DNA from 4 places in the Fructilactobacillus sanfranciscensis genome. Region 3 is predicted to be linked to each of the others. Evidence: predicted binding sites of a transcription regulator. Region 3 holds the regulator's gene; each other region holds the start of a gene.

Evidence for each region. Region 3 encodes Rex, which represses fermentation and respiration genes when NADH is low (regulators of the CRP and FNR family bind a similar motif). Its sites were predicted from a motif close to TTGTGAANTANTTCACAA; they were not measured.
Region 1: PY770_RS01480 (zinc-dependent alcohol dehydrogenase family protein) is a predicted target of Rex. The motif match lies at 2,409-2,426, and genes of this name have one in related genera.
Region 2: adhE (bifunctional acetaldehyde-CoA/alcohol dehydrogenase) is a predicted target of Rex. The motif match lies at 3,963-3,980, and genes of this name have one in related genera.
Region 4: adhP (alcohol dehydrogenase AdhP) is a predicted target of Rex. The motif match lies at 5,546-5,563, and genes of this name have one in related genera.

What each region holds. Positions count from the first base shown of each region.
Region 1 covers NZ_CP118925.1:293,683-301,352, reverse strand. The annotation lists gene PY770_RS01495 (ammonium transporter) at 1-250, opposite strand, end outside; gene PY770_RS01490 (hypothetical protein) at 391-639, opposite strand; gene rbsK (ribokinase) at 708-2,330, opposite strand; gene PY770_RS01480 (zinc-dependent alcohol dehydrogenase family protein) at 2,687-3,700, shown strand; gene PY770_RS01475 (DUF6198 family protein) at 3,722-4,513, shown strand; gene PY770_RS01470 (amino acid permease) at 4,704-6,116, shown strand; gene PY770_RS01465 (IS3 family transposase) at 6,176-7,063, opposite strand; gene PY770_RS01460 (hypothetical protein) at 7,036-7,188, opposite strand; gene PY770_RS01455 (helix-turn-helix domain-containing protein) at 7,185-7,529, opposite strand.
Region 2 covers NZ_CP118925.1:220,849-228,518, forward strand. The annotation lists gene PY770_RS01100 (HAD-IC family P-type ATPase) at 1-1,082, shown strand, start outside; gene PY770_RS01105 (hypothetical protein) at 1,082-1,789, shown strand; gene tnpA (IS200/IS605 family transposase) at 1,872-2,270, shown strand; gene PY770_RS01115 (RNA-guided endonuclease TnpB family protein) at 2,270-3,445, shown strand; gene adhE (bifunctional acetaldehyde-CoA/alcohol dehydrogenase) at 4,012-6,627, shown strand; gene PY770_RS01125 (ISL3 family transposase) at 6,758-7,670, opposite strand, start outside.
Region 3 covers NZ_CP118925.1:497,605-505,274, forward strand. The annotation lists gene tsaD (tRNA (adenosine(37)-N6)-threonylcarbamoyltransferase complex transferase subunit TsaD) at 1-45, shown strand, start outside; gene PY770_RS02535 (autorepressor SdpR family transcription factor) at 131-400, shown strand; gene PY770_RS02540 (DUF1648 domain-containing protein) at 397-999, shown strand; gene PY770_RS02545 (ABC-F family ATP-binding cassette domain-containing protein) at 1,027-3,003, opposite strand; gene PY770_RS02550 (redox-sensing transcriptional repressor Rex) at 3,110-3,760, shown strand; gene PY770_RS02555 (TPM domain-containing protein) at 3,780-5,291, shown strand; gene PY770_RS02560 (LemA family protein) at 5,323-5,907, shown strand; partial or broken gene PY770_RS02565 (ATP-binding cassette domain-containing protein) at 6,127-6,552, shown strand; gene PY770_RS02570 (DUF3021 family protein) at 6,597-6,899, shown strand; gene groES (co-chaperone GroES) at 7,011-7,295, shown strand; gene groL (chaperonin GroEL) at 7,334-7,670, shown strand, end outside.
Region 4 covers NZ_CP118925.1:1,201,929-1,209,598, forward strand. The annotation lists gene PY770_RS06325 (ABC transporter permease) at 1-577, opposite strand, end outside; gene PY770_RS06330 (SH3 domain-containing protein) at 652-2,826, opposite strand; gene PY770_RS06335 (hypothetical protein) at 3,009-3,200, shown strand; partial or broken gene PY770_RS06340 (helix-turn-helix domain-containing protein) at 3,207-3,350, shown strand; gene PY770_RS06345 (hypothetical protein) at 3,363-3,512, shown strand; gene PY770_RS06350 (IS3 family transposase) at 3,512-4,237, shown strand; partial or broken gene PY770_RS07180 (IS3 family transposase) at 4,253-4,366, shown strand; gene adhP (alcohol dehydrogenase AdhP) at 4,457-5,488, opposite strand; gene pyrE (orotate phosphoribosyltransferase) at 5,595-6,227, opposite strand; gene pyrF (orotidine-5'-phosphate decarboxylase) at 6,238-6,954, opposite strand; gene PY770_RS06370 (MFS transporter) at 7,237-7,670, shown strand, end outside.

The DNA.
Region 1 (7,670 bases), 200 kb from region 3:
CCATTTTAACGTTATGTAACATGAAATTATGTAAATCGCCAATCAAGTTCCAGTTGTTCCCAGAAAATGAAAGTGAGTAACCACAAATTACCCATAATAGAACAGGAATACTACACATGATGAAAACTGACATCAATGTATTGTTAACCTGTTTCTTAGGAACCATTCCCCCATAAAAAAAAGATAATCCTGGTGTCATAAAAAATACTAATACTGAACAAACAAAGATAAACACAATGTTAGTTGCCATGAAATAAATTCCCCCTAATCAATTAATGTTGCAAGTATATCTGTCTATTTTTAGCTTGAATAGGTTTAGTGTTATAAATCGTGACATCAAACAAAAAAGTCCAATTTTCCAAAGAAAATCGAACTTTTACTTGAAATTAATTAAGCTAATTCGGCAGCTGAATTATTAATTAAAACGCGTTTGTTAGGAACATCTACTTTGTATTCAAGTCTAACTTCTTTACCTGAAGGGGTTACGACTGTAATGATTTTGCTATCACGAATGTAACCATCAAGAATATCATCATCAGATTTAAGTATACCTTGACCATCATTGTAAATAACTTGTGAATCATCGATTCGATAAGCAATTAATCCCACAATAATTTTGTTAATTGAAACTTCTTTCATAATGTATACCTCCAACGTTTTCTTTTACTTTGTTCATCTCTAATTTAACACAAATTAGACTATTTTATTTAAGATAAATCTGAACGCTTAATTGTTTTAATTTGATCTCCACCAATAATTAATTCGTCACAAACATTTAAGAACAACCCATGTTCTACTACTCCAGTTTGCTTCTTCAAATCAATGGATAATTTTTCTAAGTCAGCATCTTTTGGAATGATAATGTTAATTAAATAATTACCTGAATCAGTTTCCAATATATCACCGTTATCTTTAAAGCGAAATTCTGGTTGATATCCATTTTCCTTCAAGTAACGAAAGACTCCCATTCCACCAAAAGGAATTACTTCAATTGGTAAAATATGCCCAGCTAAAGAATCGGTGTATTTACTCTGATCAACAATCCAGATATTTTGCTTAGACATATCAGCAACAAGTTTTTCAAATAGTAGTGCTGCACCACCACCTTTAATTCCGTTAAATTGATGATCAACAACATCCGCACCATCAACCGTTAAATCTACTTGATCAATAGTGTTAACATCTAACATCCGCATGCCCAACTTTTCAGCTAATTTTTCTGTCCCCACTGAAGTTGCAACACATTGAATATCTAAATGCTCATCATTGATTCGTTGATTAATGGCTTTAACAAAGTAAGCAGCTGTTGTTCCTGATCCCAATCCCAATACAATATGGTCAGGAACAAGTTTAGCAGCATAGGCTGCAGCTTGAGCTTTTTGTTTTTCAATTTCTGTTTTAGTCATCTGATCTTGATTAATGACATTCAAAATTGCTTCTCTGGTTGGAATTGAATTCTGTGCACCTGCAACTTGAATAGTTAATGATGAAGCATGACTAGCATAAAGCATTGCTTTTCGAATATTTGACAAATCAATTTCTAGTTGTGATGCAAGAGAACCAATAAAGGTATCTCCGGCTGCAGTAGTATCAACTACCTTTGCTGGAAATGGTGGAATTAAAGCATGGTCATCTGGGGTAGCAAAAAACGAGCCACGCCCACCAACGGTGATTATAACCATCTTAATTCCTCTTTCAAAGAAGAATTTTGCATTGGCTAACATCGATGTTTCATCTTTAACTTCAATTCCAGTTAAGGTTGCTGCTTCTGATTCATTAGGAGTAATAATATCAGTTAATTTTAGTAATTCTTCTGGAAGTTCCTTAGCAGGAGCTGGGTTCAAAATCGTCTGTACGCCATGTTCTTTCGCAATCTTAAAGGCCTCAATAACTGCTGGAACAGGAATTTCCAATTGAGCAATTATACGATCAGCATTAATAATTGCCGATTTGTGGGCGTCAACATCAGTAGGAGTCATGGCCATATTTGCACCACCATAGACATAAATCGAATTTTGACCTGATTTATCAACAGTGATGTAAGCTTTTCCGGTTTCTTGATTGGTGGTTGTAATCACATCGTCAATATTCATTCCGTCTGCTTTAAAACCCTTAACCATCATTTTCGCATCTTCATCATTACCTAGTTTAGTAATAAATGTAGTGTCTGCTCCAGAACGAGCAGCTGCAATAGCTTGGTTAGCACCTTTACCACCACCATGTGATTGTTGGTAAGTATTAATAGCCAAAGTTTCACCTGGAAGGGCATATTTTTCAACATTTAGAACTTTATCTACATTAGTCGAACCGACGACAACAATTTTTTTCATCTTTGTAGCCTCCTCTTTTCCACCTTAATTATAACGCACTTTCTAATTAATGTAAGCGTTTTCTTATTTTGAAAAACTTTGTGAAATATTAAACGAAGTTTTGAAAAAACATAATTGATTTTTTGGTTGTCATGATAAGCTTTGGCCCTATAACCTTTGCATTTAAAGTTTGTGAAATAAAAATTAATCAGTAAAACACCTTGCAATCAGTAAGGAAATCGCTTACTCTTGTAAGAGCAAAGGGCAAGCAAAACAGAATTTTATCGTTCAATACACAAATTAGCAATTTTGTTAGGCTTGCTCATAATGTAACTATATAAATTATATTTAAGAGGAGATGTATTATGGCTGAAAAAATGAAAGCTTTAGTAATGACTGGCAAACAAGAAATGAAAATGGAAGAACGTGACATTCCAACTCCAAAAGACAACGAAGTATTAATTGAAACTGCTTACGCTGGTATTTGTGGAACTGATGACGCCCTCTTTAATGGACTTCCAGGTTCAGCAGATGCTGTTCCTCCAATTGTTTTAGGACACGAAAACTCTGGTGTTGTTAAAGCTGTTGGTAAGAATGTTACTGAATTTAAAGAAGGAGACCGTGTTTCCGTTGACCCTAACATTTACTGTGGTCACTGTTTCTACTGTCACACTGGTCTTTTTGAAGAATGTGAAAACCTTTCTGCAGTTGGTGTAACTCGTGATGGTGGTTTGGAACAATACTTCACTGCTCCTGATACTGTTGTTTACCGCATTCCAGATGCAGTTTCACTTAAAGCTGCATGTTCAATGGAACCTATCTCATGTGGTGTTCACACTATGCACATCATGGAAAACATCCAACCACATATGAGTGCTTTAATCATTGGTGATGGTTTCATGGCTAAATTATTTGCTCAATTATTAAGAGCTTACGGAATCCGTAACATCACTATGACTGGTCGTCATGATGATCTTCTTGCTAAAGAACAAAAAGAATTAAAATTAACCCGCGTTGTTAACACAACTAAAGAAGAAATTCCTGGTGATTACGATATCGTAATCGAAGCCGTTGGTAAGCCTGAAACTCAAGAAGCTGCCGTTAAACACACTAACAATGGTGCTCAAGTATTCATGTTCGGTGTTGGTGAACCAGGCCAAACTTTCTCAATGAACACTTACGAAATTTTCAAGAAACAATTAACTGTTAAAGGTTCAATGATTAACCCTAACTCATTCGAAGACACTCTTGCATTACTTGAAACTGGTGCAGTTGAAGTTGAACCATACCAAGCTAACACAATTAGCTTAGACCAAGTTGAAGATGTATTGAACAAGACTACACCTATGACTGGTAAGACTGTTGTTGCAGTTAACCCAAACCTTAAATAATTAAATACGAGGAGAATTTACATGGCTGTTAAAAAAAACAAAAAAACCCCTCGTACAATCTCTATGAAAGCTTCAATTATTTACTTTGTAATTTCCTTAGTAATTAACTCACTTGGTAACGTATTAACTTTAGTTACTAGTGCCAAAGTTTTCCCATCATTCTTAGGTTCTGCCTACTGGACTGCTGCGGAAACCAACTTTGGAATTGCTTTCCATTGGAACTTGTTCTGGGCTTTCTTAATTCTAGGAATTGTGATTACCGTCTTAAATGCCATTTTGGTTGGTCGTTGGGATTGGGGTCGTGCATTAGGAAACGTAATCTTCATGGTACCTTTCTCATGGTTGATTCAAACTTTCTACACCCTCTTTACCACTACCATCAAATTACCAGAAGCACATTCATTAGGACTAATCATTCTTTACGTCTTAATTAACTTCTTTGGAGTTGCTTTAATTGCGATTGCTATCTCAATCTATCAACGAGTTAACCTTGTGTTACATCCCGCTGATGATTTAATGCAAATCCTCCGATTCAAATACTTCAAAGGTGCTGCGGGAAAAGCAATGTGGGCCTCATATATTCCCCCTACCATTATGGGAGTAGTTGCTTTTGCCATTACTCACCAGTTTACTTATTATGGAATTGGAACTATTTTTGCTTTCCTATTCCAAGGTAACATTACTGGGATAGCTGATAAACGCGTTTTTCCTAGCTTAAAACATCAAGCTGTTGATATTGATCCTGAATTGGAAGAATCAATTGTATCAACTGATATTGATGATGACATCGCAAAAAAAGAACAAGAAAAATAAAATAATAATTATTTTAAAACACATAATCTTCGGATTGTGTGTTTTTTTCTTCTATATAAATCTTTAAATTTCGGTATTTATAATGTATGTTTTCGTTACATTAACAAATGTACAAAATATATTGACAGTATTTTCTTGCCCGTGGTATATTAATAAAAATTTTATTTTTAACAAACAAGGAGGAATAAAAATGAAATCTTTATTTAGAAAAAAAGACATCACTGGTTTGTTAGAACAAAAGACCCCCTTAAAAAGAACCCTGAAAACTTGGGATCTGACTTTTCTAGGGATTGGGGCCATTATTGGAACTGGAATTTTTGTTCTAACTGGTAAAGGTGCTTTAGTTGCTGGACCTGGACTAGCCCTTTCATTCCTGTTAGCTGCCATCTGTTGTGGATTTGCCGGACTTTGTTACGCTGAATTCGCTTCGATGGCTCCGATTTCTGGATCAGCTTACACATACTCATACATTGCTTTTGGTGAAATTACTGCCTTTATCATTGGATGGGACTTGATTTTGGAATATGCCTTAGGGGCTGCCACTGTTTCAGTGGGTTGGTCGGGTTATCTGGTAAACTTGCTCGATAACTTTGGAATTCATATTCCAACCGTGTTAACTGCTGCAGCCGGTACTACTCCAGGAGTACACACCATTTTTAACCTCCCTGCTTTCTTGATTATTATCCTTATCACTTGGATTCTTTCAATGGGCATTAACCAAACTAAACGGGTTAACGACATCATGGTCCTTGTTAAACTTGCCGTAGTAATCCTCTTCATCGTTTGTACCGTTTGGTTTATCAAAACGGCTAACTGGCACCCATTTGTTCCTTACGGTTTGTACTCAGTTCATGATGGTACTGCTGCTGGAATTATCCCTGCTGCTTCAATCGTTTTCTTCTCATTCATCGGATTTGATGCCGTTTCTTCCAGTGCTGAAGAAACCATCAACCCTAGTAAAACGCTTTCTCGAGGAATTCTTTTATCACTATTCATCTCAACGGTTCTCTACATCATCATGACCCTCATCATGACTGGAGTAGTTAAATACACGGTTTACAGTAAATACCTAAACGCACCCATCCTAGCTGTTTTAGTAAAAACTGGTCAAGGTTGGCTCTCAATGATTGTTAGTCTGGGAGCTATCTTAGGAATGACCACCGTTCTATTGGTAATGCTTTACGGTCAATCAAGAATTAGCTACGCAATGGCACGTGATGGTCTCTTCCCTAAAGTATTTAGTAAAGTTGATGCTAAGAGAAAAACCCCATTCGTGGTAACTTGGTTCTTTGGAATTGTAACTGCTTTAGCTGGTGGTTTCATTAACTTAAACATCTTAGCAGAACTAGTAAATATCGGAACGTTATCAGCCTTTATCCTCGTATCAGCCGGAATTTTAGTAATGAGATACACACAACCCAAAGCAAAACGGGGCTTCAAAACTCCATTGGTTCCTTTCACACCAATCATGGCAATTCTCTTCTGTTTAGTTCTAATCGCTGGATTGAACTGGGAAACATGGTTACGGTTCCTCGTTTGGTTAATCCTAGGGATGGTATTCTACTTTACTTACGGTCGGAAACATTCCGTTTTAAATAAATAATGTTAACAAAAAACAATCTCTTTACGAGATTGAACTGCACCCCAAAAATTGGATAGTAATTATGCAACTAGCTGGAAGGTTTGTTGCCGGTATTTAACCGGCGATAAACCTTCCAGTTTTTCTTTAATACGATAATTATTGTAGTAGAATAAATAATCTTTTGTTGATGTTTGAAGCTGATTTAACGTCTGATAATGATTGTTTCTAGTGGTTCCAACTTTTAACTGATTGAAAAAACTTTCCATACAAGCATTATCCAAACATGTAGCCTTACGGCTCATGCTTTGGAATATTTTGTTTTCCTTGAGAAGGTGGATAAATTCATCATTTTGATATTGAAATCCTTGATCAGAATGAATAGTCATTCTATATGGTAAATCCGGTCTAATTTTAATAAGTTCCCTAAGTGGTTCCAGTATAAATTCAACTGTTGGATGTAAGCTTAAATTCCAAGTTAAAATTTCTCCATTAAATAAATCCATATAGGTTGTTAGATAAGCTCTTTCACTGGTTGTCTCATTTCCCCAACGTAATTCTGTAACATCAGTAACAATCTTTTGAAACGGACGATCAGTATTAAATCTACGATTTAAACGGTTAGGTGCTTTCTTACCACAGTTACCTTTGTAAGAGTTGTACTTTCTAACTTTCTTATCATATGCATCACATAATATTTTATTTTCATTCATAATACGCAGAACTTTTTTATGGTTAACATGAAACCCACGGTTTCTTAATTCTAATGTAACTCGACGATAACCATAATCTTTAAAGTTCTTTCTTATCTCACGAATTTCATTAACTAAATCATTATCATCTTTATTGTAATCATGATTAACAGCGTGATAGTAACTACTACGAGAAAGATTAGCAATTTTTAAAAGGTGCACTATTTTAAATTTATGCCTTAGCTCAGTGACTATTTGTGCTTTTTCTTGGTTTGAAATTTTTTCTTCCTTTGAACCAAGGCATCTAATTTTTCCAAGTATGCAATCTTCGCTTTTAAGTAATCATTTTCTTCTTTTAGGTCTTCATAACTCTTATTTGAACTTTTTTTATCAGGTTTAATCATTTTAGGGGCCTTTCTAATCGAGAGTTAAGGCGTCCCTCTAGATAATCCCTTTCCCAACTATAAATAGTAGTAGGGTTTCTGATTTTAAAATGCCGAGCGGCATTTGGATAAGAAGATTGATTATCAAGACGCCATTTAATTACTCTTATTTTAAATGAATAATCGAATTTTGTCTTTTCATGTTTATAAACTAATCCATCAATTCCAAATTGATCCATACGCCTAATCCATTCAGAAATTGTAGCAGACCCTTTAATATTATATTTTTTCATAATTTCAGAACGGGAAATTCCTGAATGAAAGTCATTAAGTGCTGCAAGTTTTTCATCTAAAGAATACAAAAAGAACCTCCTAAATTGTTTGTCCAATTTAGGGGGTTCAGGTCAGATTGTTTTTTTATGTGAATTTTGCATAATACCATAGTTCGGATTTTAATCAAAGTGTCGGTGTAACATAACCCAACATCTAACTTTTTTTAATGT
Region 2 (7,670 bases), 280 kb from region 3:
GCATAACTGGTGCCGAACTAGTCGCATTTATTTTGATTACGGACGTGATTAGAGCGGATGCTCCTAGCACTCTGGCCTATTTTGCTAATCAAGGAGTTACTGTTAAAGTAATTTCTGGTGATGATCCGACCACCGTGGCAGCGATTGCGCAACGAACGGGAATTGCAAAAGCTGAGCAACTAGTTGATATGACAACGGTGGCGGATGATGCCAATTATCATGATTTAGTCGCTAAAACGACCGTCTTTGGGCGCGTTAAACCCGAGCAAAAAGAACGATTGGTAAAAGCTTTACAGGATAACGGGCACACTGTAGCCATGACCGGTGACGGAGTAAACGATATTTTAGCTTTGCGTCAGGCTAACTGTGGGATTGCGATGGCTTCAGGAAATGAAAGTACCAAAAGTATCGCAGGCTTTGTGTTAGTTGATTCTAATTTTTCAGCTTTAATTCAAATTTTAAATGAGGGTCGACGCGTGATTAATAATATCGATAACATCGCAGCTTTGTACTTGGTCAAAACAATGTTCTCAATTATGTTGAGTTTGATTTTTATTTTCATGGCCAAAAGTTATCCATTTCAGCCCATTCAACTCACACCAATTAATAGTTTGATGGTTGGAGTTCCGTCATTCTTCTTAGCATTGGCACCCGAATTTCATCCAATTAAAAATCGTTTCTTCACCGGAATCGTCGAAATTGCGCTTCCGTCAGCTATTTGTGTGGTGATCTATATTATTCTAATTGGCGGAATTGGTAATTTATTAGGATTTAAAGTTGCTACAACTGATACGTTAAACGTTTTGTTAACGGGATTGATTAGCTGGCAAGCATTGCTATTAGTGAGTCGTCCTTTAAACCGTTATAAAGCCATGATTGTTGCAGGAAGCATTATTGGGTTTATGGGATTGTTTATTATTTTTGGGAAGTTTTTCTTTCTTGCTAGGTTGTTTACCTGGCAGGTTGGCGGAATTGGTTTGCTGTTATTGCTAACAGTTAATCCGGTTTTCTTATTAGTTCAGAGATTAGTTAATTATTTTAGAGATAAGAAAATTTCTATTGGAAAACTGGATAGTGAGTGATGAAAAAAATTGAAGATTTTTTAGAACTAAGTGAAGAACAAGCGATAAATTACAATTTTGCTAGTGATGGTGAAGAAGCTGATCGTTCAGCACTTGCAAAAGAAGTTTATGGAAAATTATTTTCATTTTATGATAATGATAAATTTTATAAACAAACATTTGAGTGGTTTAATACTGAAAAGAAAGAATATGAAGATTTAACTGGTGATACATTAATTACTTGGCGCATACCAATTATGAAAAGATATTATAACCAAGCATATAAGTCATTAAAAGATGATAAAAAGAATCAAATTAAAGATATTTTAAAAAAATATGCACCATTTGATGGGCCAGTTGAATTTGCTGAGAACGCTGATAAAGAAAAAATGCAATTATCAAATTACTATGTCTTGGGAAATCTGGGTCTTACCCCTACGTGGGGAGGAATTAATTCTAAAAGAGCACTTTGTTTTAATGATTGTTACGATGCTTTTCTTAGATTATTGAAAAATTTTTATCAACAAAATGGAAACGAATATATTAATGATTGCATTGTTGGTCAAGCTATTTTAGAGCAAAAAGATTACTTTGAAAGTTATAAAGATATTAGTAATGTTACAAATAACGATAAGGTTACGGATGATAATAATGCATTTAACAATTTTATAAATGTCAATTTATCCATAATTGGCGAGAATACCCCCACTTCGACAAGTGGGGGATGAATCGCCTCCTTAAAGCACGATAGTGCTTTTTCTTTTGCGCTATGGTATATTTAGTATATGTTAAAGGATCGTGGTGATAACAATAGAATTAGATAGAAATCAGCACTCAGTATATCTACTCAATTATCATTTAGTAATGGTTGTTAAATATCGGCGTAAAGTCATTAACGATGAAATATCTGAGTATCTGAAACATCGTTTTGTAGTAGTTGGTCAGTCTTATGGTATTAATCTTCAAGAGTGGAACCATGATATTGACCATGTTCATGTCTTGTTCCGCGCAACACCGCATACGGAGATGGCTAAGTTCCTGAACGCTTATAAATCATCAAGTTCTCGAATGGTTAAGAAACTATTTCCAGAAATTAAGCGTCAGTTGTGGAAATCCGCTTTTTGGACCCAAAGCTATTGTTTAATTAGTACTGGTGGTGCACCGTTAGAAGTAGCAAAAAAGTACATTGAAAGTCAAGGGAGAAAGTAATGGTTCTTAAAGCCGTGAAAATGCGTATATATCCTAATTCCGAGCAACGTGACCGTTTAATGCAAACCTTCGGTTGCGCTCGTTTTGTGTGGAATCAGATGCTTAATATGCAAATTGAGCGGCAAAAGAACAATCCAGAAGCCAAGTTTGTCAATGCCTTTGGCATGAACAATCTTCTAAAACGATTAAAAGAAGAATATCCCTGGTTGAAGCAAGCAGAATCAACATCCTTGCAAAGTACTAATCGCAATCTAGCCGACGCCTTTCAGCGTTTTTTTAAAGGGCAAAATAAGTTTCCACACTTTAAGTCACGAAAGTATGCACAGAGCTATAACTCGAAATGTGTCAACCACAACATTAAAGTGATTGACAATCACCATATTAAGTTGCCTAAATTAGGGGTAGTTTACTTTCGATCAGGACGTTTGCCACAAGGCAAAATCAAGAACGTTACTGTTCGCCTAACTGTTGCTAATCAATACTACATTACCGTTTTAACTGAATGCGAAAACCAAACATTAGCTAAGACTGGTAAGCGCGTTGGTGGTGATTTAGGATTAAAATCATTACTTAATCTATCCGACGGTTACAAAGAGCCAATTCACCATTTTGAAGATAAGTATCGTAAGAAGCTACACCATTGGGAAAGGTTGCGCAGTCGACGCTACCTATTAGCTAAACAAGCCATTGCTTGGAATTACCACAATAAGGTCTTAGCTCCACGGCAATTAGACGACTTCAAAAACTACCAAAAAGCTCGTGTCATGGTTGCTAAATATCGTCAAAAAATCGCCAACCAACGGTTGGATCAGTTACAAGAGTTCACAACCAAGTTAGTTAAACAATATGACATCATTGTGCTAGAAAAACTTAACATTAAGGGCATGTTGAAAAATCATAAACTAGCTCGAGCGATTACCAACGCTAGTTGGTCTAAGCTAGTTAGTATCTTGCAGTATAAATGTGATTGGTACGGTAAAAAACTCATTCAGGTTAATCCAGCATATACTAGTCAAATCTGTATTAACTGTGGGAAAAGCAACCATCGGTTAGGTTTAGATAAATCGGAATGGCTAGATGTTCGTGAATGGGATTGTCCCAACTGCGGGACCCACCTAGATCGCGATATCAATGCAGCTCAAGTAATTCTGAAAAAGGGGTTAGCTACCCAATAATTAAGCTATTTAGGCCTGGGACGGGCCTTGGTCAATAGTCGTAACCTCTGCTCGAAAGTTCACTTAGAACCGGTAGAGTAAGTATGCGATGTTCCCAGAATCTCCCACTTCAAGCGTCAAGCCGTAGGCTTAGCTAAGTGGGAGTAGTTCAATACAAGATTTCACCGATGGATATGATGAAAATAATGCCTACAACGTAAAAAATTTAGCTTCTTCAGAAACGTTTGAAGAATATGTAAAAGAGTCAGCTAAAGTAATTAATGCTAGATCAAAACGAATGTGGAAAGAATTGCAAACAAAATAATATTAATATTTTGTGGACAGAAGAATAAATAACAAATAACAGCCAAGTCCTGATTAAATTCAGTGCTTGGCTGTTTTATTACCCGAGTATGTTATTAATTGAGCAATATTATTTATAATGGATATAAAAATCTTTAATATACTGATAAGACAGTCTTTATAAAGATTTTTAAACAAATGTTTGGCAAAACAAAAAGAGTGTGATATTATGAAATTGTGAAATGAATAACAATTAAACGTTTATGAACCGGAGGGTGAATAATATGGTAGAAAAGAAACAACCAAATGTTGAAGCAATCAAAAAGAATATTGATGATATGGTTGCCAAAGCACATGTTGCCTTAGACGAAATGAGTAATTTTGATCAAAAGAAAGTTGATCACATTACCCACGCAATGGTAATTGCCGGGGTAAACGCTCACCAAATGCTTGGTGAAATGGCCTTTAAAGAAACTGGTCGTGGAGTCGCTGAAGATAAAGCAATTAAAAACTTATTTGCCACTGAAGAAATCTGGAATAACATCCGGAACGATAAAACAGTTGGTGTAATTGAAGAAAACTCAGAAGAAGATTTAATCAAAGTCGCTGAACCACTTGGTGTGTTAGCAGGAATTACTCCTGTAACTAACCCAACTTCAACTACTTTATTCAAATCAATTATTTCAATGAAAACTAGAAATGCAATTATCTTTAGTCTTCATCCACAAGCTATAAAATCATCAATCAAAGCTGCTCAAATTATGCGTGATGCTGCGATTGCTGCTGGTGCTCCTAAAGATGCTATCCAATGGATTACCGAACCAAGTCGTGAGGCAACTAATGATTTGATTCAAAACCCAGGGGTTGCATGTACTTTAGCAACTGGTGGTCCTGGTCTTGTTAAAGCTGCTTACTCAACTGGTAAACCAGCTTTAGGTGTTGGTCCTGGTAATGGTCCTGTTTATATTGAAGAAACAGCTAACATTCCTCGTGCCGTTAATGATTTAGTTTTATCAAAAACTTTTGATAACGGAATGATTTGTGCAACTGAAAACAGTGCTGTGATTGATGCTTCAATCTACGACGATGTAAAAGAACAACTTTCACTTAACCGAGTTTACTTTATTCCTGATAATGAAAAACAAAAATTAACTGATGCAATGTTTGACAGTACTCGTTTGAGTGTTAAAGGCCCAATCGCTGGAGCAACTGCTCAACAAATTGCTGATATGGCCGGAATTAAGGTTCCAAAGGATACTCAAGTTCTTGCTGTTGAAATGACTGGAATTGGTCCTAAATACCCAATGTCTGGTGAAAAACTTTCTCCTGTAATTTCAGTTTACAAGTCAAAGAATCATGAAGATGCCTTTAAAATTGTAGCTAAATTATTGAACTACGGTGGATTAGGTCATACTGCTGCTATTCAAACTAGAAATGATCAATTAGCTGTTGACTTTGGTGTTGCTGTAAAAGCTTCACGGGTCTTGGTTAACTCACCAGCTGGTTTAGGTGGTGTTGGTAACCTTTACAACAACATGACTCCTTCATTAACGTTAGGTACTGGATCATGGGGTAATAACTCAATCTCACATAACGTTACTGACTACGACTTATTGAACATTAAGACAATCGCAAAGAGAAGAAATAATATGCAATGGATTAAATTACCTAAGATTTACTTCGAAAAGAATTCAGTTCGTTACCTTAAAGATATGCCAAACATCAAGAAGGCCTTCATCGTTACCAGTCCTTCAATGGTTAAATATCACTACGTTGACAAAGTTTTAGATGAATTAAATGCACGTCCAGATGGCGTTCAATACTACATCTTTGATGATATCCACGACGAACCAACAACTGATATAGTTCAAGCAGGGGTTACTCAAATGCGTGGCTTCAAGCCAGATACCATTATCGCTTTAGGTGGTGGTTCACCACTTGATGCTGCTAAGATGATGTGGTTAATTTACGAAAACCCAGAAACTGACTTCTTTGGAGCAAAACAAAAATTCTTAGATATCAGAAAACGTGCTTACCGCTTTGAAAAACCAAGCAAGTCACAAATGGTTGCAATCCCAAGTACTTCAGGTACTGGATCAGAAGTAACACCATTCTCAGTTATCACTGATTCTAAATTACACATCAAGTACCCATTAGCTGATTACGCTTTGACCCCTGATGTTGCGATTATTGATCCTCAATTTGTGGCTACGGTTCCAAAGAAAACCATTGCTGCTTCAGGACTTGATGCTTTAACTCATGCCATTGAATCATACGTATCAGTAATGGCATCTGACTACACTCGTCCCTTATCACTCCAAGCCATCAAGATGATTTTTGAAAACTTGACTGATTCTTACAATGGCAACATGGAAGCTCGTGACAAGATGCACACTGCTTCAACCATTGCCGGTATGGCCTTTGCAAACGCCTTCTTGGGAATTACACACTCAATTGCTCACAAACTTGGTGGACAATTTGGAATTACTCACGGTATCGCAATTGCAATTACCTTGCCACATGTAATTCGTTACAACTTTGAAAAACCTAAGAAGATTGCTACTTGGCCTAAGTACGAATCATTCCGTGCCGACCAAGACTACGCTGAAATTGCTCGTTACCTTGGCTTACCAGGATCAACTAACGAAGAACTCAAAGAAGCTTTGGTTCACAAGTTCATCGAATTAGCTCACTCAGTTGGTGTAACTTTAAGCTTGAAGGCTCAAGGAGTTAACAAAGCAGACCTAGAAGCTGCTGCAACTCATCTTGCTGAATTAGCTTACTCTGACCAATGTACTACTGCTAACCCTAAAGAACCACTTTTCGCAGACCTTAAGAAGATGATTCTTGAAGAATACGATGGAGTTGGGGTTGAAACTGAAACAGATAAAGAAGTTTAATTAAACATAAAAGCACATCGTCATTGACGATGCGCTTTTTATTTTTTAATTGAATTAATTAAAACTGCGATTAGTTGTTTTTCTGGCTCTTCGTCAACTGTTGTTGGTGAATCCATATTTCGAGTTCTAATCACTTCGTGATTAGGGCTCTTTTTGTTTTGATTTTGAAAACGTATAGTACTCGAGTTCTAAACCTCCAGAAGCTGCGATAGCCAAAACTGGCTCGTTTGATCGCCTTGATTTTATTATTAGAACCTTCCAAAGGACCATTTGAATAGTGTGTGGTAAAGGTGTTACGAATCTCATCATGATGGCTTTCAAGTGTTTTAATCGTGTTCTTCATTTCTTCAGAATACGTTTTGTTATTCCAAAATGCCGCATTGTAGTTATGCCAATCTTGATGTTGGACAGCTGACCGGACGCTGTTTAAGACTTGATAAGTTTGTTCTAGTTCTGAATCCAACGATAACAGCTGATGGACAACATCGGTGGCAGCCATCCAGTAAGGAAAATTAGTCCACTTTTTGAATTGTTCAAAGTTAAGCTGTTCAGTTGGTACTAACAACAGCTTCCAGTAGCGCTTAAGGGCGTGAAATTCGCGAGAAGACGGGGTAAACTTCTTCATCACCTTGATTCTGGTTTTGTTAAACGCCCGATTTAGGGCGTTGATAATATGAAACTTGTCCATGACCACCATGGCATTGGGGAACACGGTCTGCACAAGCTTGGGGTAGGTATAATTCATATCAGTCACAATAATTTTGACGTTTTCTCGGGCAGCTTGATCGAAGCGGTAAAAATACTTCTCTAGTTTATTGATGGTTCGATAAGGGAGTAAGTCGATTAATTCATGGGTTTCGCCATTCATGAACTCAAAGCTCATGGTACCAGTAGCGCTCTTGGTACTCTTCACCTCATCCATTAAGATGATCTCTGGTAAATAGTGCCAATTGGTTTGAAAGTCTCGTTCAGCGCGCATTAACTGGCGGCCCACAAATGAATCTGATGCCGATACTTCATTGGCAATGTGCTTCAAAGAGACC
Region 3 (7,670 bases):
GATCCCGGTTTAGAATTTGAATGGGAAGCAAATGAAGCCCAATAAGCTTGAGCAGTTTGAGATTGACTTCAAACTGCTTTTATTTTAAACTCTATTTAGATAATCATCTAAATAGTTATGGAGAATTAAAATGGGAATGAATGAGTCGATGAAGGCGTTAGCTGATCCCGTTCGTCGCCAAATTTTAGAAAATTTAAAGACGGGATCAAAAACAGCTGGTGAAATTGCGGATGAATTTGCCTTGACGAACGCGACCGTTTCATATCATTTAAAAATATTGAAACAGTCGGGTTTTGTCACTGAAACCAAAGTTAAAAATTTCATTTATTATAGTTTGAATACCACCGTCTTTGAGGATATTTTGCATTGGTTTGCAGAATTAAGGGGAGGAACAAAATGAGAAAAGCAAAACGCACTGCATGGATTATGGTCATTTTAAGTCTATTTCCATTAATGTTGGGAATGTATTATTGTCAAAATTTACCAAATAAAATGGCGACCCATTTTAAGGGGGTCGCCAATGGCTATTTAAATAAAGGAGTGGCAGTAATTGGCATGCCAGTTTTATTTATTTTGCTAGACTTCTTAGTGATTTTCCTAACCATTTATGCACTTAAAAGGACCCCAAACTCTAACGTTAAATTTAGTAATTTATTATGGTTAATTCCTTTAATTAGTATTTTAACCACTGGATCAATCATTTATTACAATTTGGGCTTTGCAGTTCACACGACTGAAATGGCGATAATCATCGTGGGGATGATGTTCATGTTGATTGGAAACTATCTTCCAACCGTTTCATATCAATTTGAAAAACAAACGCATCCTTTTTATCGCGGAACTGAGCTTAGTTGGAATAGAACCAAACGAGTTTTAGGTAAATCGTTTTTCTTCGGTGGACTCTTGATGTTACTAATTGTTTTATTTTCAAGCAAAGTTGCTTTTGGAATCATGCTAAGCACTTTAGTCATCGTGATAATTAATGTCCTAAAAAAATAAAGAACCCAGGATTGGGTTCTTTATTTTTTAATATTCTTCTAATTTCAAACTAGCATTTTCCCACTTGGTTTCAGCTGCAGTTTGTGCTTTTGTGACTTCATCGAGTTGAGTTTGTAATGCCTGACTCTTTTCATTATCATTATAGTTTTCTGGTAATGTCATTGCTTGTTCAATTTCACTTTTTTGGTCATCAATTTTGGTCAGCTTGGTTTCTAACTCATCGATTAAACGCGTTAATTTCCTTTTTTCTCGTTGAGCGGCTTTATTAGCTTGATAACGTTGTTTGGTGTCAGAAACTGGTTCAGCTTTGGTAACGGTTGGGTTAGTTTCGTTTTCATGCTCTTCAATTTCAGCTTCTTCGGCTTTTTTGGCCGCATAGTAATCGTAATTACCCATGTAAATTTTGGAACCGTCTGCACCAAGTTCCATGATATCAGTTGCTAATCTGTTAATGAAATAGCGATCATGGGAAATGAATAAAATTGTTCCCGCAAAGTTCAAGAGGGCCTTTTCCAAGACGTCAATACTATCAATATCTAAATGGTTGGTGGGTTCATCCAGTACTAAAAAGTTATCTTTATTCATGGATAATTTAGTTAAGAGAAGCCGAGCCCGCTCACCACCAGATAAGTTTGCCACGCTTTTTTCAACACTCGATCCACTAAAAAGGAAACTTCCTAAAATTGAACGAATTTCACCTTCTGGAATAGTAGGGTAATCATCCCAGAGTTCATGTAAAACATCTTTTTCAGGATGAAGACTTGCTTGTTGTTGATCGTAATAACCAACGCTGACGCCAGTTCCAAATTGAAAGGTTCCTCGGATTTTCGATAATTTACCCAAAATTGTTTTTAAAAAGGTCGATTTTCCAATTCCATTGGGACCAAAGATCGCCATCCGTTGATGATTTTTTAAATGTAAATTAATTGGATAACTTAATTCAACGTCGTCATAGCCAACGCCTAAATCATCAACATCTAAGACTACGTTTCCACTTTTTCTTTCTGGAGTAAAACGGAAGTGGGCGGTTCCATGCGTTGCTTTAGGCTTATTGATCACGTTCATTTTATCAAGTTGCTTTTGCCGTGCTTGAGCTCGTTTAGTAGTTGAAGCTCGCGCAATGTTTTTTTGCACGAACTCTTCTTCTTTTTTAATTTTCCGTTGTTGCTTTTCAAAGTTTTTTTCCGCAATTGCTTGACGGTGGACTTTTTCAGCAACGTAGTGCGTGTAATTACCTTTATAGTAATCCATGACTCCGTGATCTAAGTTATAGATTTCGTTAACTACTTTATCCATAAAATAACGATCATGGGAAATTACTAAGAGTGCTCCATTATATGATTGAAGATAATTTTCAAGCCACGCTGTCGTTTCCATATCAATATGGTTCGTTGGTTCATCTAGCGCCAATAAATCTGGTTTTTCCAACAAGAGTTTTGCTAGAGCGAGCCGTGTTTGTTGTCCACCAGATAACTCACTGATGTTTCGTTCATAGTCAGCTTCGTAAAAACTAAAACCAGCTAAAACGGTTCGGATTTCAGCACGATAACCGTAACCATTTTTTAATGTGAAATCTGCTTGTAATTGATCATAGGTTTTTGATACTTCAGCCAATTTAGCAGGGTTGCTATTAATTTTAGGATCACTAATTTGTTCTTCAAGTTTGTGAAGTTGGGCTTCTTCTTGAATAATCGTCGAAAAAGCTAATCGCATTTCAGCGATAATGGTGCGGTCAGAATGTAAGCCTGTATTTTGGGGAAGGTAACCAATCGTTAAATTTTTCTTTTGGTTGATAGTGCCTTCACTCGGAGATGTTTCACCGACTAGCATTTTTAAAAGTGTTGATTTACCAGCTCCGTTTTGGCCTACCAACCCAATTTTACTATTAGAATTAATCGTTAAACTAAGATCAGAAAAGATGGGTTCACCATTAAATCTCTTGGTTAGATTATTTGCTTGTAAAATAATCACAAAATCGCCTTCTTTCTCTGTCAATTTTACCATACTATCGCTAATGGCTTGTGAATTTAAAAAGTTCAAATTTCACAAACTTTAGTTTTATGGTAAGATATAGTGTAAAAGATATTTAAATTTTAAGGAGCAAAAGGCAATGACAGAGACCAAGATTCCACGTGCCACCGCTAAAAGGTTACCGCTTTATTATCGTTATTTAAACATTCTCCATGATGGTGGAAAAGATCGGGTTTCATCAAATGAATTAGCGGAAGCAATTCACGTTGATTCTGCAACAATTAGACGAGATTTTTCATATTTTGGTGCCTTAGGTAAGCGAGGTTACGGTTATGATGTTGATGATTTAATTGAGTTTTTCAAAAATATTCTTCATCAAGACCGATTAACCAATGTTGCTTTAATTGGGGTCGGTAATTTGGGACATGCATTATTAAACTTCAATTTTCATCAAGACAGTAATATTCGTATCTCAGCAGCTTTTGATACGAATCCCAAAAACATTAACACCATTCAAGGTGGAGTTCCCATTTATCCAATGGATCAAATTGTCGCTCAGTTAAAGGAACAACAAATTAGCGTAGTGATTTTGACGGTTCCATCAAACGTTGCTCAAGAAGTCGCTAATCAAGTGGCTCAAGCTGGCGTTAATGGAATTTTGAATTTTACTTCAATTCGTTTAAACGTACAAGCTGGAATTCGGGTTCATAATGTTGACTTAACTAATGAGCTTCAAACTTTAATTTATTTTATCGATCATTATGATAAAAAGAGTGATGAAGACGAATAAAAGAGTGGGGGTAATTTATTTGTGCGAGCCAATTAAAAAATATTTTACCGTAGCTCTTTTTTTATTATCATTTTTTGTCTTTTTTATTGGATTTCAAGCTGTTAAGGCTGATGGAATTCATGAATCAGCGTGGGTAAAAGATAATGCCCAGGTCCTAAATCAAACGACAATTAATCAAATTGATCATCTCAACAAGACTAGCTTGAAAAAAATTAAAGGCCACCCTCAATTAGCGGTAATTACGCTTAATGGTCTGCCCAATGGGGAAAGTAGCATTGAAGATTATGTCCATGATCAAATGAAAAAGTTAGGAATTGGTCAAAAAGGTTGGAATAACGGGATGTTGTTAGTGATTGATACCAAAGATCACGTTAATCGATTGGAAGTTGGTACTGGATTAGAAGCAGCTTTACCAGATGGGGCGAAATCTAGCTTAGTCAATGAGAAAATTCAGCAAGCTTTTCAGCAGCATGATTACAATCTAGGGGTGAGTCAGCTAACTAATCAGGTTTATCAATATTTAGCCGTGCACCAAAGTGAAATTAGTCAGCCGAATAATGTGAATGATTCACAATCTGCGACTCCGGGAATTGAAGATAATAGTGCAGCAGCTGTCTTACAAAGAAACAAAGCAAGTGTGGCATTCATTTTATTTTTAGCAATTTGTTTTGGATTAGTTGGTTTCGCAGTAGCTAAGTTAGTTTTTCCCAAGCTTCGGAATCGGGATCAGCATACCTTAGTACAGCAACGCTTTGCTAAAACAGGAATTACGGACAATCAATTATTAAAAAGTTTAAATCAATTTGTAACGGATGAGTTGCAACAAAATCAAAGTTTTAACATCAGACACTTAAGTAATCCGGAATGGTGGTATTTGTTAAACTCGCTTCATTTAAAACAGCCAATTAGTTTAGCTCAAAATCCTAAGTTAGAAATGGAAAAGGGCAATCCGCTTTATCAGCAACAACTAATTTCCAGTCAAACACTAGTAAGTTATCAAACGCAACTGCAACAACGGAAACAAGCAAATCTTCAAGTTGTGGTCCAAGCAGCTCAGCAGTATGCCGTGCAACATCATTTTCCAGGCGATGTAAATCAATTTGTGAATGATACCGTTCGCCAAATTGCCCAGTTAACCTGGTTCGGTTTACCAGCTACGACCGCTGAATTTCAAACTAGTTTACAAAATGCCTTAGAAATTAGTTTGGCAGATGCAACTTTGCACTACCAGATTGATAATGATGCTAGTTTACGTGCTAAAATGAAAAGAGCTGGCATTCATAATCCAGATCAATACATCAATGATTTATCAGATGAGCAAAAGAAACGTTTTGTAACCAATGGCTTAGTGAACACTGCTCTGTTATTGGGAGCACTTAGTTTATTAAGTCATTCCAATTCTGATTGGCATGATGATAATTTTCCTCCATTTGGTGGTGGATTTGGTGGAGATTCAGGATTTGACGCTTCTGACTTCGGAAGTGGTTTCGGTGGGTCTGGCGATGATGATGGTGGCGGATTTAATTTTTAATCACAATTATTATAGATAAAGGAAAAAGAATATGACTAAAAATACAAAAATAACTTTAAGTATTGTTGGAGTAATTGTCTTTTTGGTAATTGCAATCGGTGGGTGGTTTATCATGACCCAAAATAGTTTGCGAGTTCAACAACAAAATGTTGACCAACAATGGAGTAACGTTGAGGTTCAATTGCAAAGACGGGCAGATTTAACTCCTCAATTGGTAGGAGCCGTTAAAGGTAATATGAAGAACGAACAAAAGATTTTCGGGAAGATTGCGGATGCTAGAAAACAATATGACAATGCTAGTACCCCAGCTGATAAAGTTAAACAAGCCGATAATTTGAACAAACAAACGCAAGTTTTGATTAATGCTGTTCACGAAAATTATCCTGAATTGGCCAGTTCATCAAATGTTAATGATTTGATGACGCAAATTGAAGGTTCAGAAAACCGAATTAGTCAAACTCGTCGCGATTACAATGATGCGGTTCAAGTTTATAACCGAAAAGTAGTTTCTTTCCCAAGTAGCATTGTTGCTAATAATGCCGGGATGAAAACTAAGCCATTTTTCCAAAGTGCTCCGACTGCTAGTCAAGCACCAAAAGTTGATTTAGATAATTAAAATTTAAATGAAAATAGCTTCAAAACTAGAGTTTTTCTTTAGTTTTGGAGCTATTTTTTTGACCACTAAAACCGATATTTTGACCTCATACCTTACTTTTGACTACAAAATCATTATTTTAGGTTAAATTGTAAACACCAATTAAGGGGGATAAAAATGAGTTTTTTAAATGCAAAATAATTAACCAAAGTTTACAAGAATAAAGTAGCAGTTGATAAGATTGATTTACAAATTGAAAAGGGTGAATTTGTGACAATTTTAGGGCCAAACGGTGCGGGAAAGTCGACAACGATTGAAATGTTGACAGGACTTTTACAACCAACTTCCGGTTCGATTCAGTTAGAAAAGATTAATCCCACTAAAAAGGAATATCGAACTAAAATTGGGATTGTTTTCCAAAATAGCGTATTAGATAGCAAATTGTCAGTTCAAGATAATTTATACTTAAGAGCTGAGATGTACAAAAACGTTACCCCAGCTGATATTTTAGAAATTGCCCATTTAATTGGGATTGATAATTTTCTTAAACAAAAATATGGAACTTTATCGGGAGGACAACGCAGACGGGTTGATATTGCGAGAGCACTATTACATCGACCAGAAGTTTTATTTTTAGATGAACCAACGACTGGATTAAAAGTGAGGTAACCGGACTATTAATCGGTTCGTTTTGCTATTTGTTAGTAAGAATGACACAAGCACAAACTTTTACCGATACACGCTTTAACATTATTACTGGGGTCATTTCACAAATGATTGGCAATGAAAAAATTTCAGCTGGACTAACTTATTTAATTCATTTTGGACTAATATCAGTGATTTTTTTAGGGACTTTCTACGTTAATGGTTGGATTAATAGTTGGCATGGATTACTCATTGTAGTTATTAATTTTTTTGTTATCTATCTTCTAGTATGGTTAGGAATTATTGTTTGGAATAAGGCTAGTGCTAAGGAAACCAATAAACAGCTGAATAAATTTAATCAGAAATAAAAAGTTTAGGACGTTTATTTTGTCATTTAGCTAAGATTGTATTATATTAGTAAGTGAAGTTAGCACTCTTTATTTGTGAGTGCTAAAAAAGAAATTTTGGAGGTTTTAGATATGTTACAACCAATTGGTGATCGTGTAATTATTGAGGTTAAAGCTCAAGCAGAAAAGAATATTGGTGGCATTGTTTTGGCAGAAAATGCTAAACAAAAACCAACAGAAGGTAAGATTGTTGCAGTTGGAACTGGTCGTATTTTAGACAACGGTGAAAAAATTGCCCCTGTAGTTAAAGAAGGGGACGTTGTGATGTTTGATAAATACGCCGGAACTAAAATTGAATATGACGAAAAATCATATTTGGTAATGCACGAAAATGACTTACTTGCAATTATTAAATAATCTAAAGAACAACTAATGAAGAATAAGAGGTAATTAATATGGCTAAAGAGATTAAATTTTCTGATGACGCCCGTAGCGAAATGCTTAAAGGGGTCGACAAATTAGCAGATACAGTTAAAACTACAATGGGTCCTAAGGGACGGAATGTCGTTTTGGAAGAAACAGCTGGTAACCCAACCATTACTAATGATGGGGTTACGATTGCTCGTGCAATTTCATTGCCAGATCATTTCCAAAACATGGGTGCTAAACTAGTCGCTGAAGTTGCATCAAAAACTAATGATGTTGCTGGTGATGGTACGACAACTGCTACGGTTTTAACGCAAGCAATTGTTAAAGAAGGCATGAAGAACGTCACTGCTGGTGCTAACCCAG
Region 4 (7,670 bases), 650 kb from region 3:
AGACATCTACTAACATGGTCGGTGTAATATTTTCAGCAAGCAAAATCATAACCGTATTAATAATCATTTGAAAGATTAAAAAAAGTAAGGTGGCCGTATAGATTCCAAAGGAAACTCCCATAAAGACGCGTCCTAAAACCCAAAAAATTCCTAATAAGCTAAACAATAAAATTGCCGTAAACGATACAATAATAGTTGGAAAATTTCGCCAATATAAATTTCGATAAATCGAATTGACTGATTGGTTACGTGCTTTGATAAAAAAGATCGAAAACAAAATTAATCCTGAAATCAATCCCAAAACAATTGTAGCCGTAGCAATTGAGTAACTACCGGTAAATTTAATGGTCCGTGTTTTTTGCAACATAAAGTAGACAAAAAATATCACACTCATTATCACAGCCGGAATTACACTCCACCAATATGAAACATCCCAACCGATGCTATCTGCATTAATCTGTTTTTCAAGCAGAATTGCGTTGTTTTCAATTTTTAAATCAAGCTTTTCATTTGGTTTCAGTTTGATTTTTTTTGCAACTTCTGTTGGAATTTCAATGTGGTATTTCTGATTTGACATATTCCAAAATTCCCCTTTTATTTTCATCAGATAAAAAAGAGACCCCGAATGGGTCTCTTTTTGTTTAACGTAGTTTAAAATGCTAAGTTTAATTTTGCAATCCAACGTGATTGACCTGAATAACTTGTGTAATGTAACCAAGTATATCCGTCAGCCTGTTTAGTTCCATCAAAGTAAATGGTTTCACCAGGGTTAAGAGTTACTGATACATTGCTATTTAAACCTGCCGCATCGCGAACGTATTGACTTGAAGTAGTTGTGTAAGCACCACTAGTTGCAGTCATTCCATCAGTGTAGCTAGTAGATTGTTCTGGTTGAGCATTACTTAAATCGGCAACCCAATGTGATTGACCTGAATAACTTGTGTAATGCATCCATGTGTAACCATCATTATTAAGTGTTCCATCGTAATAAATGGTATCACCTGCGTCTAAAGTAGCAGCTACACTAGCTGAAGTACTTGCTTCATTACGAACATATTGACTTGTTGAAGTTGTGTATGCACCACTTGCTGTAGTCATACCAGCAGTATTAGTTGGTTGAACAGGCTGAGCGTTACTTAAATCAGCAACCCAATGTGATTCACCAGAATAACTTGTGTAATGGTACCAGTTGTAACCATCATTATTAAGCGTTCCATCGTAGTAAATGGTATCGCCTGAATCTAAGGTAGCAACAGCATTTGCTGAGGTACTTGCCCCATCACGAACATATTGAGTTCCAGTTGCTGTATAAGCACCACTTGCTGGTGTGATTGCACTATCGACACTGGCTGGTGTAGTAGGTTGTACATCAGTCAAATTAGCAACCCAGTGTGATTGACCTGAATAACTAGTATAGTGCATCCAGTTATAGCCATCATTATTAAGTGTTCCATCGTAATAAATGGTTTCACCAGGATCTAAAGTAGCAGCTACACTAGCTGAAGTACTTGCTCCATTACGAACATATTGACTTGTTGAAGTTGTGTATGCACCACTTGCTGGTATCATTCCGTTAGTATCATTTGGAGCTGGTTGGTTATTATTTCCATTGTTGTTTGCAGGAGCCGGGTTCCCATTATTTTGGTTGTTTCCGGTATTTGCTCCTGGTTGGTTTGTACTTGGTTGACTAGAACCATTGTCAAACCGGTTTAAATTATTATAAGAAATAATACTAATTAAAGTATTGGCATAATTAGGATTAGTTGCATATCCGTCAGCTTGTAACATTTGGCAAACGTACGCATAATCCTTACTGTAAAGTAAGTTTGAATAACGAGGATTTACTGCTAAGAAATTTCCATGATCTTCTACACTGGTAGCCAAATCAGGATATGCACGGAATTTATCTTGAATAGTTACATAGTGACCATTGTAATATTCTTTAGTAGATTGCATCGTATAATTTCCATTATAATCACCCTTGATTCCATAAAGGTTATTACCAGGAGCTGATTTACCCCAAGCACTTTCTACAATTGCTTGTGCCATTGAAACACTAGGTAATACGCCATATTCGTTCCAAGTATTTTGTGCCCCTGGAGCTAATTGATTAATGAAGTCTTGATAATCTGAACTAATATTTCCAGTAGAACTGTTAGAAGCTGGAGTAGCATCATTTAATTTAGCAACGTAATGAGCCTGTCCACTATAACTTGTATAATGTAACCATTCGTAGCCATCGTTGTTACTTGTACTATCATAATTAATTGATTCGCCAGGATCTAGTGTATTAACAACATTAGAATCAAGTCCAGCTCCATCACGAATTGCTTGCTGTTGTGTAGCTGTATACATTCCAGATTGAGGTTGGGCATCTAATTGAGTTGATTTAGCAGTCTGTAAAGCATTAGGAGTGTTATCAGTTGCTGTTTGATTAGTATTTGCATCCGTAGTTGCTTGTGCTGCTTGGTTATCAACTTGATTATCTGCTGAATTAACATTATCAGAATCAGCTTGTTTTTGTGTTTGAGCTGCTAAATTTAAAGCAACTCTATTTTGATTTTGTATAGATGATTGGTCTGTTTGAGTTTGATCTGCATTTTGAACTTCTGGTTGAACAGGAGTTGCAGTTTGATCTGCAGTTGCAGTTGGATTTTCATCGGCAAAACTTGGAGTACTCATTAAGAATAATGAAGTAGATGCAAATGTAATTCCCATTGCAATCTTAATCCAGCCATGTTTCGACTTGGTTAGTTTTGTTCTAGTTTTGGTTTCCCCAGTAGCCATAGCCATCCGGTTATGTGCTCTAGTAAACTTATTATCCATAGATCTTATTCCTTTCATACGTATGTAACTAATTTATGTAACTAATTTATGTAATTAATCTTTTCTTAATTAATGCAGATAACCCAATAGTAACATAAATTAGTGTTTTTTCATAAATTAAAAATTTAACATGATATGAATCCCATAAGTTGGACAAAAATCTAACTTATGGGGTTTTTGTTATGCCAAAAATAAATTACGAGTTAAAACAGCAAATTATAAAAGAATATTTTAATGATACTGGGTCAACTACGTTGTCCAAAAAATATAAAGTTTCAAATTCAGTTATTTTAAGATGGATTAATAGAATTAAAAATGAAAATTTTGAAATGGTTATTAGTGAAAACCGTCATCGGATAGAGTATTCCGTCTAATTTAAAATCAAAGTATTAAGCTATAAAAATTCGCACAATTGTACTTTATCAGAATTATGTAACAAATTTAAAATACATTCAGAAAGTACCATCTATTTTTGGCAGCGCCAGTTTGATGAATTAAGTATAATCGGATTATCAAGAAAACGAGGTAATCCAAAAATGAATAAAAATAAAGTAACAAAACAAACTAAATTATCAAAAGATGATGAACTTAAACAGCTTAAAGAAGAAAACTTAATGCTTAGAATTCAAAATGAATATTTAAAAAAACTGAAAGCCTTAGATCAAAAACAAGCAAAGAAAAAGTAATGGTAATTGATGATCTAAGGCGTAAATTCAAAGTCAGTCTTAGCTTCATTTTAAAAGCTGTTAAATTACCTAGAAGTAACTATTACTATGCGACTTCGTCGCAATCAATAGACAAAGATAAAAATATAATTAGGTTAATAAATAGTATTAAAGAAATCAATCCTAACTATGGTTATAGAAGAGTTACGATGACTCTCAATAATGATGGATATAACGTTAATCACAAACGTGTTCTTCGTATTATGAAAAAATATAATCTTTTATCGTCGGCTTTTGGAAAAAAGAAAAGAAAATATAGTTCTTATAAGGGTAATGTTGGTAAAAGATTTAAAAATAGATTGAATCGTCGATTCAATACACCAATTCCATTTCAAAAGTTAGTATCAGATACTACAGAGTTAAGGTATGGAAAACAAAGTATAAATGAACGTATATATTTAAATCCAGTGCTAGATTTATTTTCTGGAGAGATAATTTTATATAGTATTAGTAACCATCCTGATTTTAATTCCGTCTTTTTACCAATTAAAGAAGCTATTTTAAAGCTACCTAAAACACACTTCAAAAGATTTTTCCATTCTGATCAAGGAGTTCATTATCAAAATAAACGATTAAATAAATTTCTAAAGAAAAACCACATTACACAAAGCATGTCACGTAAAGCAACCTGTTTAGATAATGCGGTTATTGAATCATTTTTTCACCTTTTAAAAATTGAAATATGAAACAATTTTAGTACGAAAGAAGAATTAATAAATTCCGTTAGGAATTGGATTTATTATTACAATAATTTTCGTATTAAAACAAAACTAGGAGGCAAGTCTCCGATTCAATATCGAAAACTTGTCTCCTAGAAAAACTAAATAATGTGTCCAACTTTATGGGTTCACATCAATGAATTGTTTCTCATAATGTTTTTTAATATTTAATAAATCGATTAAAAATTAGTCTTTATCACCAGTGAAGTCGAATACAACTCGTCCAACAATTTTACCGGCTTTCATTTCGTCGATAACTTTGTTGATGTTTTCAAGTTTATCAGTTCTAACGATTGGTTTAACTTTTCCTTGAGCACCGAAGTCAAAGGTTTCACGTAAATCTTGACGAGTACCAACAAGAGATCCAGCAACCTTAATTCCATCAAGAACTGTTTTATCAATATTAAGTGCCATATCACCTTTAGGAAGAGCAACGGCAACTAAAGTACCATTTGGTTCTAAGGCGTTAACGGCATTAGTAAATGCTTGAGCACTAACGGCGGTTACGATTGAATCGTGAACCCCACCATTAGTTCCTTTTATAACTTGTTCAGTTGCATCAGCATCATGACGGTTAACAACTAAGTCAGCACCATTTTCTTTAGCAGCTTCAAGCTTCTTAGGATCACCATCAGTAACAACTACTTTAGCACCGAAAACGTTGTGAGCTAATTGAACACCTAAGTTACCTAAACCACCGGCACCAACGATTTGAGTCCATTCACCAGGTTTAGTATCACCAATTTTAAGAGCTCCGTAAGTAGTAACTCCGGCACAAGTTAATGAGGTAGCTTCAACTGGGTCAAGTCCTTCAGGAACTTTAACAGCGTATTTGGCATCAACGATACATTCTTCAGCCATGGCACCATCAACAGTGTAACCTGCGTTCTTAACGTTACGACAAAGAGTTTCATTACCAGTTACACAGTACTTACAAGTACCATCAGCTGAGTAGAACCAAGCGATTGATACTCGATCACCAATCTTTAAGTTAGTAACGTTTTCACCAATTTGGGTAACGCGACCAACACCTTCATGTCCGATAATTCGACCAGGTACTTCACCAAAATCACCTGAGGCAACGTGTAAATCAGTGTGACAAAGTCCACAATATTCAACTTTTACTAATGCTTCATTTGAACGAATGGGACGTAAAGTAACATCTTTAATATCAACATATCCATCTGAATTAGGTCTAACAACAGCAGCTTTAACCATAATAAATCTCCTCTTTTTTATGAAACTATTAATTGTTTCTCTAGCAAGTTCATTATAGCGTGAAATAATTCACATTGCAATCAAAGACGAAGATAATAATAGTTTTTTAAGCTTCCCAATTCCATGGATCCTGATGCCATTGATTTAAAGATTTGTATTTAGCTTCTGTAATTTGCTTAGTCTTGTATAATTCTTCAATTAATTTGGCATAGGTAACTAATGGGCTAAAAGGAAACCTAGCTTTCTTAAAGTTTTGATCTGCATCGGGAAAACCATAAGAGAAAATTGAAACTACTCCAGCTACTTGAAATCCTTCACGTTCAACAGCCTTGGCTGCTTGAATCACGCTTCCGCCAGTTGAAATTAAATCATCAATCAATACTACTTGATCATTTTTTTCAATCCGTCCTTCGATTTGTTTACCAGTTCCATGGTCTTTGGGTTTTGAACGAACGTATACCATTGGTAAAGCTAATTTATCTGCCACAATTGCAGCATGCGGAATTCCCGCAGTAGCAACTCCACCAATTACAGTTACATCGGGATATTGTTCTTTAATTAGTTTAGCTAAGGCTTCTGCAATCATGTTACGAAGTTTTACATAAGAAACGGTTAAACGTAAATCAGTGTAAATTGGTGATTTAATCCCACTAGCAAATTCAAAATAACCTTCTGATTTTAATTGTACAATTTGATCTTCAACTAGTTGGTGTAAAATTTGCGTTTCTAAGTTTTGCATAATTATTCTCCTATTTTAAATTCCAGTCTTTTATGTATCTTTCATAAGCGGCAATCGGATTTTGACTTTGTGTGATTGGCCGGCCAACAACAATCGCAAATGCCCCATCCGCTTTGGCAGTTGCCGGAGTAGCTACTCGACTTTGATCTCCAGCTGCATCCTGTTGCATTCTGATTCCCGGAACAACATATTCAAAATCAGTTCCTAAAGCACTAGTTAAATCTTTTAGTTCAAGTGCTGAAGTAATTACCCCATCACAACCCGATTTTTGGGCCAATTTAGCCAAAGCAACTACTTGTTCGTTCATTGGCAATTTACAATTTTGTTCGTTTTCTAAAACTGTTTGGGAAATTGAAGTGAGTTCAGTCACACCTAGCAAATGAGGTTCTGGCAAGCCAGCCTTTTCAGCTCCCGCTTTCAATCCTCGTTTAGCAGCTTCCATCATTGCTTGTCCACCTAGCGTATGAACCGTTGTATAGTCCACGCCTAAAGCTCCTAACTGTTCCATTGCCTTTTCGACAGTATGTGGAATATCAAACAGCTTTAAATCAAGAAAGATCTTGCATCCGCGTTGTTTAATTTGCTTGACCACTTCTGGTCCTGCTTGATAAAAAAGTTCCATCCCAATTTTAACCGTGAGTTGACTAGGATCTTCAAATTGATCTAAAAACTGATTAACTTGGCTGACTGACGGAAAATCCAGTGCAATCATGATTGGCTTATTCATTACGACCTCCAAAATTTTGGTAAAATTAAAAGACTATCCCCTGATTTCAGAGAATAGTCCTATAGAATTAAATTCGACTTTAATAATAATTTGGCTTCTCTGAACCAATTAATTTGTTGCAAGAATTATAATATAAATTTGTCACTTGTACAAATTTTATTTTTAACTAATAAGCCACTAAACTGATTTAATTTACCTTGTTAGTAACTAGTCTTTGTGGGACAATACTAAAAGTAACAAATAACCAAGGCCTGTGAGCCTTACTTTGGAGAAAATTATTCTATGGACAATCAAAAAAACGAGCACATCCAATTAACACGAAATCAAAAACTAGTTTTAACTTCATCTAGTTTAGGGTTTGGGTTAGAAAATATGGATGTGCTTTTTCTATCGTTTACCATGAGTTCCATTATCGCTTCACTACACGTTTCAGCTGGTGCTGCTGGTTTAATTGGAACCATCACTAACTGGGGAATGTTACTTGGAGGCGTTTTATTTGGAATGCTGGGTGACCGTTTTGGAAGAGTAAAAACGTTCACTTATACTATTTTTGTCTTTGCCTTGGCAACTGCCTTAATGAGTATTGCTAATAATATTACTTCAATTTATATCTTCCGTTTCATCGCTGGAATTGGTGCCGGAGGAGAATATGGATTAGGAATTACCTTAATTGCCGAAGCCTTTCCGAAAAAGGAACTGGGACGAATGTCATCAAT